DNA from 3 places in the Streptomyces macrosporus genome. Region 3 is predicted to be linked to each of the others. Evidence: riboswitches for the same ligand, from Rfam matches in the RefSeq annotation. Region 3 holds a riboswitch; each other region holds the start of a gene.
What was found. Region 3 has a riboswitch for cyclic di-AMP ahead of ABD335_RS17500 (M23 family metallopeptidase). Riboswitches for the same ligand answer to the same signal wherever they lie in the genome.
Positions count from the first base shown of each region.

Region 1 (4,568 bases), on a different contig from region 3:
GCTGCTGGACGTGCTTGGGCGCGGAGCCGCCGGCACCGGTCTCGAACAGGCCGCCGCCGTTCATCAGCGGGACGACGGAGAGCATCTTGGCGCTCGTGCCGAGCTCCAGGATCGGGAAGAGGTCGGTCAGGTAGTCGCGCAGCACGTTGCCGGTGACCGAGATGGTGTTCTCGCCGCGGCGGATGCGCTCCAGGGAGAACTTGATGGCGTCGACCGGCGCCATGATCTCGATCTGCAGGCCCTCGGTGTCGTGCTCGGGCAGGTACCGGCGGACCTTCTCGATGAGCTTGGCGTCGTGGGCGCGGTTCTCGTCGAGCCAGAACACGGCCGGGTCGCCGGTGGCGCGGGCGCGGGTGACGGCGAGCTTGACCCAGTCCTTGATCGGGGCGTCCTTGGTCTGGCACATGCGGAAGATGTCGCCGGCGCCGACCGTCTGCTCCAGGACCACGTTGCCGCCTTCGTCGACCACCCGGACCGTGCCGGTGGTGGGGATCTCGAAGGTCTTGTCGTGGCTGCCGTACTCCTCGGCCTTCTGGGCCATCAGGCCGACGTTGGGCACCGAGCCCATCGTCGCGGGGTCGAAGGCGCCGTTGGCGCGGCAGTCGTCGATGACGGCCTGGTAGATGCCGGCGTAGGAGCTGTCGGGGAGGACGGCGAGGGTGTCGTGCTCCTGACCGTCCGGGCCCCACATGTGGCCGGAGGTGCGGATCATCGCCGGCATGGAGGCGTCGACGATGACGTCGCTGGGCACGTGCAGGTTGGTGATGCCGCGGTCGGAGTCGACCATGGCCAGGTCCGGGCCCTCGTTCAGCTCGGCCTCGAAGGACTCCTTGATCTTCGCGCCCTCGGGCAGCGCGTCCAGGCCCTTGAAGATGGCGCCCAGGCCGTCGTTCGGGCTCAGGCCGGCCCGGCTGAGCGTCTCGCCGTACTCGGCGAACGTCTTCGGGAAGAAGGCGCGCACCACGTGGCCGAAGATGATCGGGTCGGAGACCTTCATCATCGTGGCCTTCAGGTGCACGGAGAACAGCACGCCCTCGGCCTTGGCGCGGGCGACCTGCTCCTTGAGGAACTCGCGCAGCGCCGCGACGCGCATGACGGCCGCGTCCACGACCTCACCGGCCAGGACGGGCACCGACTCGCGCAGGACGGTGGTGCTGCCGTCGTCGCCCACCAGCTCGATGCGGAGCGAGCCGTCCTCGGCGACGACCGCGGACTTCTCGGTGGAGCGGAAGTCGTCGACGCCCATCGTCGCGACGTTCGTCTTGGACTCGGGCGTCCAGGCTCCCATGCGGTGCGGGTGCGTCTTGGCGTAGTTCTTCACCGAGGCGGGGGCGCGGCGGTCGGAGTTGCCCTCGCGCAGGACCGGGTTGACGGCGCTGCCCTTGACCTTGTCGTAGCGGGCGCGGATCTCGCGCTCCTCGTCGGTCTTGGGGTCGTCCGGGTAGTCCGGCAGGGCGTAGCCCTTCTCCTGCAGCTCGGCGATGGCGGCCTTCAGCTGCGGGATCGAGGCCGAGATGTTGGGCAGCTTGATGATGTTGGCCTCGGGCTTCTTGGCCAGCTCGCCGAGCTCGGCGAGCGCGTCGCCGATCCGCTGCTCCTCCTTGAGGTACTCGGGGAAGACGGCGATGATCCGCCCGGCCAGGGAGATGTCACGGCTCTCCACAGTGACACCGGCCTTCGCCGCGTACGCCTGGACCACGGGCAGGAACGAATACGTCGCCAGCGCCGGGGCCTCGTCGGTGTATGTGTAGATGATGGTCGAGTCAGTCACCGGGTGCTCCGCTCCACGTCTGCAACATTGCTCGACATCAAGATATCCCGCGATCGGCCCTCTCTCGACAGGACCCCGCCTCATGACGGCGCGAACGCGCCGGTCCCCCGGGCGGCGTCCGACGCGGGCCGGGCGCGGCGGAGGACCGCGGGCCATCCACGCCCCGCGGTCCTCCGCGTTCCGGACGGCTCAGTAGGGGCCGTTGACGTTGTCGATCGATCCGTAGCGGTCGGCCGCGTAGTTGCAGGCGGCGACGATGTTGGCCACCGGGTCGTACTGGCTGTCGGCCGTGCCGGCGACGTGGTAGGCGTCGAAGGTCGGCTTGATGACCTGGAGCAGACCGATGGACGGGGTGCCGCGCTGGGCGTTGACGTCCCAGTTGTTGATCGCGTTCGGGTTGCCGCCCGACTCGCGCATGATGTTGCGGTGGATGCCCTCGTAGGTGCCGGGGATGCCGTTGGCCCGCATGATGTCCAGGGCCTCGCGGATCCAGCCGTCCAGGTTGTCCGGGTAGGACGTGTTCTTCGCGGAGGTCTGCGCGGCCTGGGACTGCGTGGCGGCGGGAGGGGTCCTGCCCTGGTCCGGCGCGGCGCTCCGCTCCGCACCGGTCCCCTCGACGGCGAGGGTGAGCTTCTGGCCGGGGAAGATCAGGTTCGGGTCGTCCCCGATGGTCTTCCGGTTGGCCTCGTGGACGGTCCGCCAACCGCCCTCGACGTCGTGGTCGGTGGCGATCCCGTGCAGCGTGTCACCGCTGACGACGGTGTAGGAGTCCGTGGCGCCGGCCTTGGACTCGGACTTCGGGGCGGACTCCGGCGTGCCCTCCGCCCGGGAGTCGGCGCGCTTCTGCGCCGCGGGGGCGGCGTCCTGCGCGGAGACGGGAGCCGCGTTCGCGCCGCCCGCGACGAACAGCGGCGCCGCGACACCCGCGCCACCGGCCGTGAGGACGAGGGAGAGACGGGAGAAATGACGGGACATCAGAGGGGTGCGCGGACGTCGGTGGCGACCTCTGGACATGGGGGGTCCTCTCCTGCCGCCTGCGAGGTTAGCTGTCGGATTCGGGCCGGAGAGCCCGGCCGATTTCCGTCGTGCCGGAACACATCGGAATTCGGCTTCACCCCAAGCCGGGCCGGCTGAAAGCGCGGCACGGCGCGTATGTGGTTTCCCCGCTCCTGCCGTGGTCGGCTGCTGCCTCTCCACCGGCCGGGCGGCAGGATTCGGCGTCCCGGCGGTGGAGCCTCCGACTCGGGACGGAGGCCAGGACACATAAACACAGCCCCTCAACGGGGGCAAGACTCGGTAAAACAGCCGACGGTCGCCCCGTCGCCAAATCGTCGCCGCCGGCCACGGAATGCACCGGATCTTCCTCCGAGGGTGATCGCACGGAAATCCTGCGGAGACGTCAGAACCCCTTGCGGCATGGGAATTCGGCGGAAACCCGCATGGCGATCATCCGCCACGGGAAGACGAGGGACGAGGAAATGTGATTCCGGGCACATCGGCTTCCGAATTCTCTTTACATCGCACCATTCCGGACCTAGAGAATTTCTCCGGCAAGCCGTCGGAAAAACCGTTTTCCCTGGAGATGTCGCCCGCTTTCCCTCCGCCTGCTTTCCCTCCGTCCGCGTTCTCTCCGCCCGCGTTCTCTCCGCCCGCGGCCGGTCGGGTCCGCGGAACCGACCGGCCGCGGGCGTACGGGGACGGCCGCGGTGGACGCGTCAGCCGCCCTCCCTCTCGTCCGCCCCCGTGCGGCGACTGCGGAAGTACAGCAGCATGCTCACCACGGAGAGCGCGATCAGCACGATCCCCATGACGACCTCGTTGGTCTGGGCGACCCGTGGGGTGACCTCGCCGCCGTAGTCGACCACGAAGGGCGACACCAGCAGCCAGAGGCCGAGCAGGAGGACGACCAGGTCCGACAGCAACCCGCGCCGGCGCATCATCCCGGCGCCGGCGATGAACGCCACCACCAGGCCGACGCCGGTCTCGTTGCGCTGGGCCTCCTCCGCTGCGTCGGTGAAGGGGTAGCGCAGGGGCCACGACGCCACGAGCAGCCAGACGCCGGAGAGCAGCATCAGCAGGGTCACGATCCGGTCCCGTGCCCCCACGGGGCCGGGCAGGAGCGAGGGTTCCCGGCCGGACGTCCGACCGGGCGAAGAGGAATGACGGGCCACGACGACTCCTTACAGGTCCGTACCGGTCATCCTGCTGCCGATTCCGACGTCCCGCCCGCTATGCACCGCCGTCCCGGTTCCCCCCGGCACCCGTCCGTCCCCCCGGTCGCCCGTCCGGCGGACCGCCGGCACGTCTCACCCTCCGTGGTCGACGCGGAGCCCGCGGTGCCCCGGGCCGCCGTGCCGCCCGCCGCCGGACGGGGCGGCATGGCGGCCCGGAGACCGGGAAGAAATCCAACAGCAGGCTGGTTGTACCGGTTGGTCGTAGTTTTTGTGTGTTTGCGTTGACCGCACGCTTGCGAAGAACGATGTCGCGGGCGCGTCGCTCTCCTCGGAGACCCGAGGGGGCCCGCGTCCAGGACCGGCCCGGACACCGCGCGGTGCGGTGCCCGTTCCCGCCTGGGCAAGGAGAGAGAAATGACCGAGGGAACCGTCAAGTGGTTCAACGCGGACAAGGGCTTCGGCTTCATCGCCCGCACCGACGGACCGGACGTCTTCGTCCACTACTCCGAGATCGAGGGCCGCGGCTTCCGCACGCTGGAGGAGAACCAGCGGGTGGAGTTCGAGGTCGTCCAGGGCCCCAAGGGGCCGCAGGCCACCGGCGTCCACGTGCTCTGATCCCCGGC
Region 1 covers NZ_BAAASZ010000003.1:13,755-18,322, forward strand. Annotated here, with positions in the region: gene ABD335_RS00515 (NADP-dependent isocitrate dehydrogenase) at 1-1,771, opposite strand, end outside; gene ABD335_RS00520 (transglycosylase SLT domain-containing protein) at 1,961-2,785, opposite strand; cyclic di-AMP (ydaO/yuaA leader) riboswitch at 2,789-2,965, opposite strand; gene ABD335_RS00525 (SPW repeat domain-containing protein) at 3,487-3,855, opposite strand; gene ABD335_RS00530 (cold-shock protein) at 4,360-4,560, shown strand.
Region 1: linked by a shared signal. The riboswitch ahead of ABD335_RS00520 (transglycosylase SLT domain-containing protein) and the one ahead of ABD335_RS17500 (M23 family metallopeptidase) in region 3 are both predicted to bind cyclic di-AMP.

Region 2 (4,568 bases), on a different contig from region 3:
ACCTGTTCCTGACCCTGGAGAACGAGTCGGTCCGGGAGGACCACTACGCAACCGCCCACGTTCCCGGCCTGCTCCAGACCCGCCGCTACGCGGAGGCGCTGTACCGCACGGACCTCGACCCCATCCCCGAGGAGCGCCTCCGGGCCGTCCTCGACGTCCGCATGAAGCGGCAGGAGGTCCTCACGCGCCCCGACCCCCTGGAGCTGCGGGTCGTCCTGGACGAGGCGGCCGTCCGGCGGGCCGGTCCGCCGGACGTCCACCGGGAGCAGTTGGCGCACCTGGTGGAGTGCGCGCGGCTGCCCAACGTCGACCTGCGGATCCTGCCGTTCGACCGGGGGCTCCGGTCCTCCGCCGTCGGCGCGTTCCTCGTCCTGGTGGGCGCGGACCCGTCCCTGGACGTCGTGTACCAGGAGAGCCTGACCGCCTCCCTCTACCTGGAGAAGGACGCGGAGGTGGAGGAGTACCGCAGGGCGTTCGCCGACCTCCACCGGCGGGCGCTGGAGCCGGACGCCTCGATCGCCCTGCTCGACAAGCTGCGCAAGGAGCCGTGACGCCCCCTCCCGCCCGGAGCGGGCCGCGGCCGACGGTCCCGGAGCCCCTTGACCTCAAGGCGACTTGAGGTGTGAGGGTGGGTCACGAACGCGTTGGACACCTCCGTGACCGGCGAAGGAGCACCGTCATGCCCACGCACCCCGACCCCACCCGCCCCGATGTCGGCGCCGCGCTCTTCAGCACCTGGGACGTGGGGACGCCCGAGCGGCAGCGCGCCGCCGTGGCGGCGATCGCGGCCACCTGGAGGAAGCGGCCCTGGCCGACGCCGGAGTTGCTGTCGTACAGCGTGTACGCCGGGTCCGACGGCCGGACGCTGCTCCACCACTCCCAGTGGACGTGCCAGGAGGCGTACGAGGACTACGTCCGCGAGCACCGGCAGGAGCGGAACGACGAGATCGACGCCGCGGTGCCGGGGATCGAGCGGGTCGAGCTGGTGCGCACCCGGCTCTACCGCAGCTTCCCGCCCCGGCGGGAGGGCGAGCGGCCCGAACCCGGATGCGTCGTGGTCGTGGACGCGGGGTTCGAGGGGCCCGACGAGGAGCGGCAGCGGGCGTGGGTGGACGCCGTCGGCGAGGCGCTCGCGACCGACAGCGGCCTGCCGCCCGGCGGCATCGCCGGGCACTTCCACCTGAGCGTCGACGGCACGCGCGTCGTCAACTACGCGGAGTGGGAGAGCGAGCAGGCCCACGTCGACGCGTTGCGGACGCCCGGCGAGGGCATCGGCTCGACGAGCCCGCAGTGGCACCGCGTCCAGCACTTCCCCGGGCTGGTGCGCGGCGGCGTCAACCGCTACCACCTGCGGTTCACCGGCGAGCGTCCTCTGGAGCCGGCCGGCCCGTCGGCGCGTTGAGGCGTACGGCGCACCGAAACCGTCGGCCGGCGGCGGGAGCGGCGACCGTGACCGCTCGGGAGCGGGGCGGAGAGGCCGACGACCCTGGTGTCGGGGGGTGGGTCACCAGGGCCGCCGGGGCATGGGGTGGAGCCAGGGGGTGGAGCCAGGAGTGGAGACGGGGAAGGGCAGGGGCCCGGACGCCGCCGCCTCGTCCCCTCCTCCGGTCGGCCGACGGACACACCGACGGTGCGCGAGGCGGCGGCGCGGGAGTCGGGAGCGGGACGAGGTCAGATGTTCTGGCCCTTGCCGCGCAGCCAGGCCAGCGGGTCGATCGGGTCGCCGCCGCCCGGGCGGACCTCCAGGTGGAGGTGCGGGCCGGAGGAGTTGCCGGTGGAGCCGACGCGGCCGATCACGTCGCCGGTCGTCACCTTGCCGCCGGTCTTGGTCATGGACGACAGGTGGCAGTACCAGATCTCGGTGCCGTCGTCGAGCTTGAGGATGATGCGGTAGCCGTAGGAGCCGGCCCAGCCCGCCTCGACGATCTCACCGCTGTGCACGGCCTTGACGGGGGTGCCGGAGGGGGCCGCGAAGTCCAGGCCGGTGTGGGTGCTGGACCACATCGAGCCGGACTGGCCGAAGGTGGAGGTCAGTTGGTACGAGGAGAGCGGGAGGGTGTAGCCGGCGGCGAGCTTGGCCAGACGCTCGGCCTCGGCCTTCCGCTTGGCCTCCTCGGCGGCCTTGCGCTTGCGCTCGGCCTCCTCCTTGGCGGCCTTCTCCGCCGCTTCCTCGGCCGCCTTGTCCGCGGCCTGGTCGGCGGCGGCCTCGAGGGCCGCCTGGGTGGCGCTCGCCTGCTGCCGGTCGGCCTGCTGGAGGATGCGCGCCCGCAGGGCCTCGCCCGCGTCCGCGGTCAGGGTGTCGGTGGTGCCGTTCGCGGTGTCCGTGCCGAAACCGGCCTGGACGAGGGGGGTGCCGGTCTCGCCGGAGCCCTCGTCGGTGTCGGACTCCGAGTCGGCCATGAGCCCGCCGATGCCGGGGATGTCGTCGGCGACGGAGCCCAGGTCCGGCATGGAGATCGCGGCCGGGGACTTCTCCTTGGCGGTGGCGATGCCGCCCGCGCCGACCGCGGCGATCATGCCGACGCCGAGAACCGCTCCGCTGCGTGCCATGCCGGTGCGCTGCTTGACCACGCGGTGCCGGCCGCGGACCGGGCGTATGGAGTCCTCGGTGGGGTTCCACGCCGGGCGGTCCTCGTCCCCGTCCGGGCCGAACGGGGCGAAGGTGGCGGTGTGCGGGTCGTACGAGACCTCGGGGGCCTCGGGGGCCGGGCTGCTGGACGCCACGGAGGCGCTCTCCTTTCCTTCCCTCTCGCCTACCGGGTTAGCTGACGGGTTCGGAGCAGGAAGGTCCCCTACGGATCCGCGCACACGGTGCGGACCGATTCACCCCAAATGGTGGTTCCCCGGTTCCCTGGGCACGGCCTCTCGGTACCGCGAGACCGCGTTCGGGATTCGGCGACGGCGCACGGTGCCGCCTCTTGCGGCGGCGGTGACGACCGCGCTGCGTTATCGAACGTTAATAGAGGGACACGCGTGATTCCAAGTCTCCCCTTTGAAACAGAAGCAATTTTCTGGGGGACTTAACGGGGCAATACCTGAGCAATTCGGGCGAGTTGACCTTGGAATCCCAACGGAGAGACGCGTCACATTACCTGACGTTGCCTCAGATGTTATGCGGAGGGGTGCGTCCCTGATACGGACGGTGATCGCGCCGCGGCCGGCGGGACGGGATCGCGCATGACCGCCAGCATCGCCATGTCGTCGTCCGTGCCCCCGGCCGTGTACGCGTCGATGTCCGCGACGAGCGCGTCCAGGAGGAGGCCCGGCTCCGCGAAGCGCCGGCCGCGCAGCCGCGCCACCGGATCGTAGAAGGCGCCCTCGGTGTTCCTCGCCTCGGTCAGCCCGTCCGTGTAGAGCAGCAGCAGGGCGCCCGGCGGGAAGGGCACCGGATCCGCGTGGCCGCCTCCGCCCGCCAACTCCCCCAGCCCCAGCGGCAGCGCGTACGAGTCCGGCTCCAGCACCCGCACGGACGACCCGTCCGCGGAGAGCAGCAGGGGCGGCGGGTGGCCCCGGTTGACGATCCGCAGGGTCCCCGGCGCCCCGGCCGGGACCTCGGCCAGGACGGCCGTGACGAACCCCTCCACCCGGCCGGCCCCGCCCCGCTGTTCCATCTCCCGGACCAGGGCGTGTTCGAGCCGGTCCGCGACCGCCCCCAGGTCCGGTTCCGTCTCGGCCGCCTCCCGGAAGGCGCCGAACACCACGGTGACCGCGGCGACCGCGTCCAGCCCCTTGCCGCGCACGTCGCCCACCAGCATCCGGACGCCGTGCGGCGTCTGCTGCACCCCGTACATGTCGCCGCCGATCAGGGCGTTCACCTGCGCCGCCTCGTAGCGCACCGCGAGCGTCAGGTCGCCGATGCGGGAGGGCGGGACGGGCAGCACGGCGAGCTGGACGGCCTCGGCGACCCGGCGGACCGAGGCCAGTCGCAGTTCGCTGTGGTGCAGGGCGTGGTGGACGGCCACGGCCAGCAGGCTGACGGTGAAGACCGCCACCACCCGCACCACGCCCTCCACCACGGTCAGGACGTTCGCCCACACCACCAGGGAGAAGGCCGAGACCGTCGAGAGGGCCCCCGTGAGCACCGTGCCGCGCCCCGTCCACAGGGCCGCCGCGGCCATGGGCGCGGCGGCCAGCGAGCCGACGAGCAGACTGGCCGGTGTCAGCAGATCGAAGATCACCCCGAGCGCGATCAGCGCCAGGGGCAGCAGCCACGGCGGACGGCCGATGCCCGGGATGGCGCGGACGCGGGCCCGGCTCCCGCCGTCCAACGTCCCATGCCGCGCGTCGCCGTACACCTCTCCACTCTCCCCGATGCCCGGCCGTGGAGCGAGTCGACCGGCACCGGCCGGGCCACGCCCGCCGCGGGCACCAGGGCGGGCAGCGGTCCGCTCCCGGCCGCGCGCCCCGCCGGGCGTTCCGGAGAAGGAGCCGGGGCGCCCCCGGAACACCCGGTGGCGTCACGCCTCCGTCACGGGGGTGTCACCGCGGCCACGGGCCGGCGTCAGGGGTCCAGGGGACGGCTCAGGTAGGGCGCCACGAGCCGGCGGAAACCGGACGACGGCCCCAGC
Region 2 covers NZ_BAAASZ010000034.1:81,438-86,005, reverse strand. Annotated here, with positions in the region: gene ABD335_RS24595 (helix-turn-helix domain-containing protein) at 1-551, shown strand, start outside; gene ABD335_RS24590 (antibiotic biosynthesis monooxygenase) at 680-1,402, shown strand; gene ABD335_RS24585 (M23 family metallopeptidase) at 1,672-2,724, opposite strand; cyclic di-AMP (ydaO/yuaA leader) riboswitch at 2,736-2,873, opposite strand; gene ABD335_RS24580 (PP2C family protein-serine/threonine phosphatase) at 3,111-4,295, opposite strand; gene ABD335_RS24575 (AfsR/SARP family transcriptional regulator) at 4,502-4,568, opposite strand, start outside.
Region 2: linked by a shared signal. The riboswitch ahead of ABD335_RS24585 (M23 family metallopeptidase) and the one ahead of ABD335_RS17500 (M23 family metallopeptidase) in region 3 are both predicted to bind cyclic di-AMP.

Region 3 (4,568 bases):
GGGCGTGCGGGTCTCCCTGGAGGTTCCGGCCTCCCGGCTGGCCAAGGCGCTCGGCCTGCTCTCCGACGCGCTGCGTGCTCCGGCCTTTCCGGAGAGCGAGATCGAGCGGCTGGTGCGCAACCGCCTGGACGAGATCCCGCACGAGTTGGCCAACCCCGCCCGTCGGGCGGCCATCGCCCTGTCCGACGAGCTGTTCCCGGACACCTCCCGGCTCTCCCGCCCGCGCCAGGGCGCCCAGGAGACCATCGAGCGCATCGACGCCGCGGCCGTGCGCGCCTTCTACGAGGCGCACGTGCGGCCCTCGACCGCCACGGCCGTGGTGGTCGGCGACTTCACCGGCGTGGACCTGGACAAGGCCCTCGCCGACACCCTCGGCACCTGGACCGGTACGGCCGGCAAGCCCCGGCCCGTGCCGCCGATCACGGCGGACGACACCGGCCGGGTGATCATCGTGGACCGTCCCGGCTCGGTGCAGACCCAGCTCCTCATCGGCCGGATCGGCCCCGACCGGCACGACCGCGTGTGGCCCGCCCAGGTGCTCGGCACGTACTGCCTGGGCGGCACGCTCACCTCCCGCCTGGACCGGGTGCTGCGCGAGGAGAAGGGCTACACCTACGGCGTGCGCGCCTTCGCCCAGGTGCTGCGCTCGGCCCCCGACGGCACCGGCGCCTCGCTGCTGGCCATCAACGGCTCGGTGGCCACCGATGTGACGGGGCTCGCGCTGGCCGACCTGTGGCAGGTGCTGCGCACCCTCGCCGAGGAGGGGCTCACCGACGCCGAGCGGGACACGGCCGTGCAGAACCTGGTGGGCGTCGCCCCGCTGCGGTACGAGACGGCGGCGGCCGTGGCGGGCACCCTCGCCGACCAGGTGGAGCAGCACCTGCCCGACGACTACCAGGCGCGGCTGTACGAGCGGCTCGCCGAGACCGGCACGGTGGAGGCCACGGCGGCGGTCGTCGCCGCCTTCCCGGCCGACCGTCTGGTGACGGTCCTGGTGGGAGACGCGTCACAGATCGCCGACCCGGTGCGGGATCTGGGGATCGGAGAGGTGACGGTCGTCACGGACTGACGGGGAATCGGACGGACCGCGCGTGACGGCCGTCACGTTCCGAAGGGTATCGCGGCGCATCGGAGGTGACGGCCGTCACGCATCCCAAAAGGACCGCAGTGCGCCGGAGGTGACGGCCGTCACGCCGCGGGAGTGACGGCCGTCACGGATCGGCGGTCCGCAAGTCCCGGACCAGCGAAGGCCCTTGGTGTGCTTGTCACACCAAGGGCCTTTCCCGTGGGCGGATTGACGCTTCCGGAGGAAGGTTTATGTGGCATGCGATACAAAACGCCCGATTTGTTTGCTCGCTCAAGCACGGCCGTTTAGCTTCGAGTCCGTTGGCCGTCAGAAGCGTCCGCATCCGTGGCCGCCGGCCCACGCATCGCCGAGTCCCCCGTCCGGGGGAGCCGGGGACCCACCCTCCGCCTCCTGTGCGCGAGGGGTCCATCCCACCGGGGTGAATCGAGCCGAGTGCTCGTAGGAGACCTTCCCGCTCCGAACCCGTCAGCTAACCCGGTAGGCGACACGGAAGGAAAGGAGCACGCCGTACATGGCGTTCACCCGTGCCACCGAGAAGCTCACCGAGAAGGTCACCACCTTCACCGGGAAGCTCGCCGAGAAGCACCGGCTCTCCGGCCGCGCCGTCCGCACGGGCGCCGGTCTGCTGGGAGCCGCCACCCTCGCCGCCACCGGTGTGGTCGGCACCATCGCCACCCCCGCCGTCGCCTCCTCGGGCGAGGCGCACAAGACCTACGCCCTGGGCTTCGCGCAGGCCGTGGCCGTCGGTGACACGATCGCCGACGACGTCCGGGCCCAGGCCCAGGCCCAGCAGCGCGCGGCCGACGCCTCGCGCGTGAAGGCCGAGGAGATCGCGGCCGCCAAGGCCGTGAAGGCCGAGAAGGTCGCCCGGGAGCGCGCCGCCGAGCGTGCGGCCGCCGCCGAGCGCGAGGCCGAGGAGCGCCGGGCCGCCGCGAAGCGCGAGGCCGAGGAGCGCCGCGCCGAGCGGACCGCCGAGCGCCGTGCGGCGAGCGGCTACGTCGACCCGGTCGCGGGCGTGGACACCACGACCACGTACAAGCAGGCCGGCGCCTCCTGGTCCTCCGGCAAGCACAGCGGCATCGACTTCCCCGCCGCCACCGGCACCCCCGTGCGGGCCGTGGGCCCGGGCACCGTGGTGACGGTCGGCTGGGGCGGCGCGTACGGCAACCAGATCGTCATCCGCCACGACGACGGCCGCTACACCCAGTACGCCCACCTGTCCGCCACGAACGTGACGCCCGGCCAGCGGGTGGACGGCGGCCGGCAGATCGGCGCGGTCGGCTCCACCGGCAACAGCACCGGCCCGCACCTGCACTTCGAGGCCCGCACCGGCGCGTACTACGGCTCCGACATCAACCCGATCACGTACCTGGCCTCCAAGGGCGTCGACGTCTGACGGACGCCCCCGGGCGGACGCCATCGGACGGACGGCACACGGCCGCGCGACCCACGAGTCGCGCGGCCGCAGCTTTTCCGCCTGTTTTCCACGGGGCATCGGAATTTCCGTGACGGTGGAATACAGTTCGACTCTGCGGAACATCGGAAACGCGGAGACGACGGCGGAGGTCGACCCATGCGCATTTCGGCGCACATGGTGTGCACTGCGGTCCGCGACGACATCGTCTCCGGAGCATTCCCGCCCGGCGCCCGGCTCACCGAGGAACTGCTCGCCAGACGCTACGGCGTCTCGCGGATCCCGGTGCGCGAGGCGCTGCGCACCCTGGAGTCGGAGGGCTTCGTGATCACCCGCCGGCACGCGGGCGCCTGTGTCGCCCGGCCCAGCGAACAGGAGGCGGCCGACCTGCTCGACATCCGGGCCCTGCTGGAGCCGCTGGGCGTCGCGCGGGCGGCCCGGCGCCGCACCGAGGCGCAACTGAAGGTGCTGCGCGGCCTGGTCCGTCTGGGGCGGCAGCGCGCCGAGCACGGCCACTTCTCCGACCTGCGGGCCCTGGAGGACTGGTACCACGAGACGCTGGCCCAGGCGTCCGGCAGCCCGACCCTGGCCGCGCTGCTCACCCAGCTCCGGCGCAAGATCACCTGGGTCTACGCCGCGGAGCCCCCGACACGGGCGACGGCCGTCTGGCGGGAGCACGGCGCCATCGTGGACGCGGTCGCCCGCGGGGACGCGGAGCGGGCGCGGGCCCTGGCGGTCGCCCATGTGGAACGCTCCGTCGCGGCCCGCCGCGAGCAGCGGCCGGTGGCCGTGCGCGAAACCGGCCGGAAAGCCGCCGTGAGAGAGACGAAACATTCCGTCAACACGGGAGGCGACAATGCGTAACAGCGGTCGTATAGCGGCGGGATGAAAAGCCGGCCACATTGTCCACCCATTGTTCCGCGGATATGGCGAAGGCGGTGGAGCGATACCGCTCCACCGCCTCCGCCGGTGTTTTCCGGAGCCGTCTTCCGAGGTTTTCCGGTTCAGACGGCGCCCGGAAGCTCGTCCAGCCCCTCGGAGACCAGCTTCGCCAGACGATCCAGGGCGACCTCGGCGTCCTCGATCGGGGAGGCCAGCACGATCTCCTGGCCGCCCTCCACGCCCAGCCCCAGCACCGAGAGCATCGAGGCGGCGTTGACCGGCTCGCCCCCGGGCCTGGCCACGGTGACGGGGACGCCGGACGCGGTCACGGCACGGACGAAGATCGCGGCGGGACGGGCGTGCAGGCCCTCGGCCCAGCCGACGGTGACGCGGCGCTCAGCCATGGTGTCGTCCTTCGGATCGGAGCAGCTGTCCGAACCAGCTTTGCACACGGAAAGGCCCGACCGGAGCGAGGGACGCGCCCCGCCCGTGCCCCGCCGGCCGCCCCGCCGAACGTCCCCCCGCGGAGGGGCCGCGAACCGGAACGCCGGTGACTAGGCTGACCCCATGCGGACGCCGACCGAGCCTGCCTACCCCGCCCACTGGGAGGCCGACGTGGTGCTGCGCGACGGCGGCACGGCCCGGATCCGTCCCATCACCCCCGACGACGCCGACCGCCTGGTCAGGTTCTACGAGCAGGTCTCCGACCAGTCGAAGTACTACCGCTTCTTCGCCCCCTACCCGCACCTCAGCGACCGCGACGTGCGCCGGTTCACCCACCACGACTACGTCGACCGGGTCGCCCTGGCCGCCGTCATCGGCGACGAGTTCGTCGGGACCGTCCGCTACGACCGCATCGACGGCACGGGCCGGCCCGCCTCGCTCCCCGCCGACGAGGCCGAGGTCGCCTTCCTCGTCCGCGACGACCACCAGGGGCGCGGCGTCGGCTCCGTCCTGCTGGAGCACATCGCGGCCTGCGCCCGCGAGCGCGGCGTGCGCCGCTTCGTCGCCGAGGTGCTGCCCGCCAACACCAGGATGGTCAAGGTCTTCACCGACGCCGGCTACTCCCAGAAGCGCAGCTTCGAGGAGGGCACGGTCCACCTCGTCTTCGGGATCGAGCCGACCGAGCAGTCCGTGGCCGTCATGCGGGCCCGCGAGCAGCGCGCCGAGGCCCGCTCCGTGCAG
Region 3 covers NZ_BAAASZ010000026.1:106,050-110,617, forward strand. Annotated here, with positions in the region: gene ABD335_RS17495 (M16 family metallopeptidase) at 1-1,069, shown strand, start outside; cyclic di-AMP (ydaO/yuaA leader) riboswitch at 1,422-1,586, shown strand; gene ABD335_RS17500 (M23 family metallopeptidase) at 1,599-2,483, shown strand; gene ABD335_RS17505 (GntR family transcriptional regulator) at 2,661-3,365, shown strand; gene ABD335_RS17510 (HPr family phosphocarrier protein) at 3,506-3,787, opposite strand; gene ABD335_RS17515 (bifunctional acetate--CoA ligase family protein/GNAT family N-acetyltransferase) at 3,951-4,568, shown strand, end outside.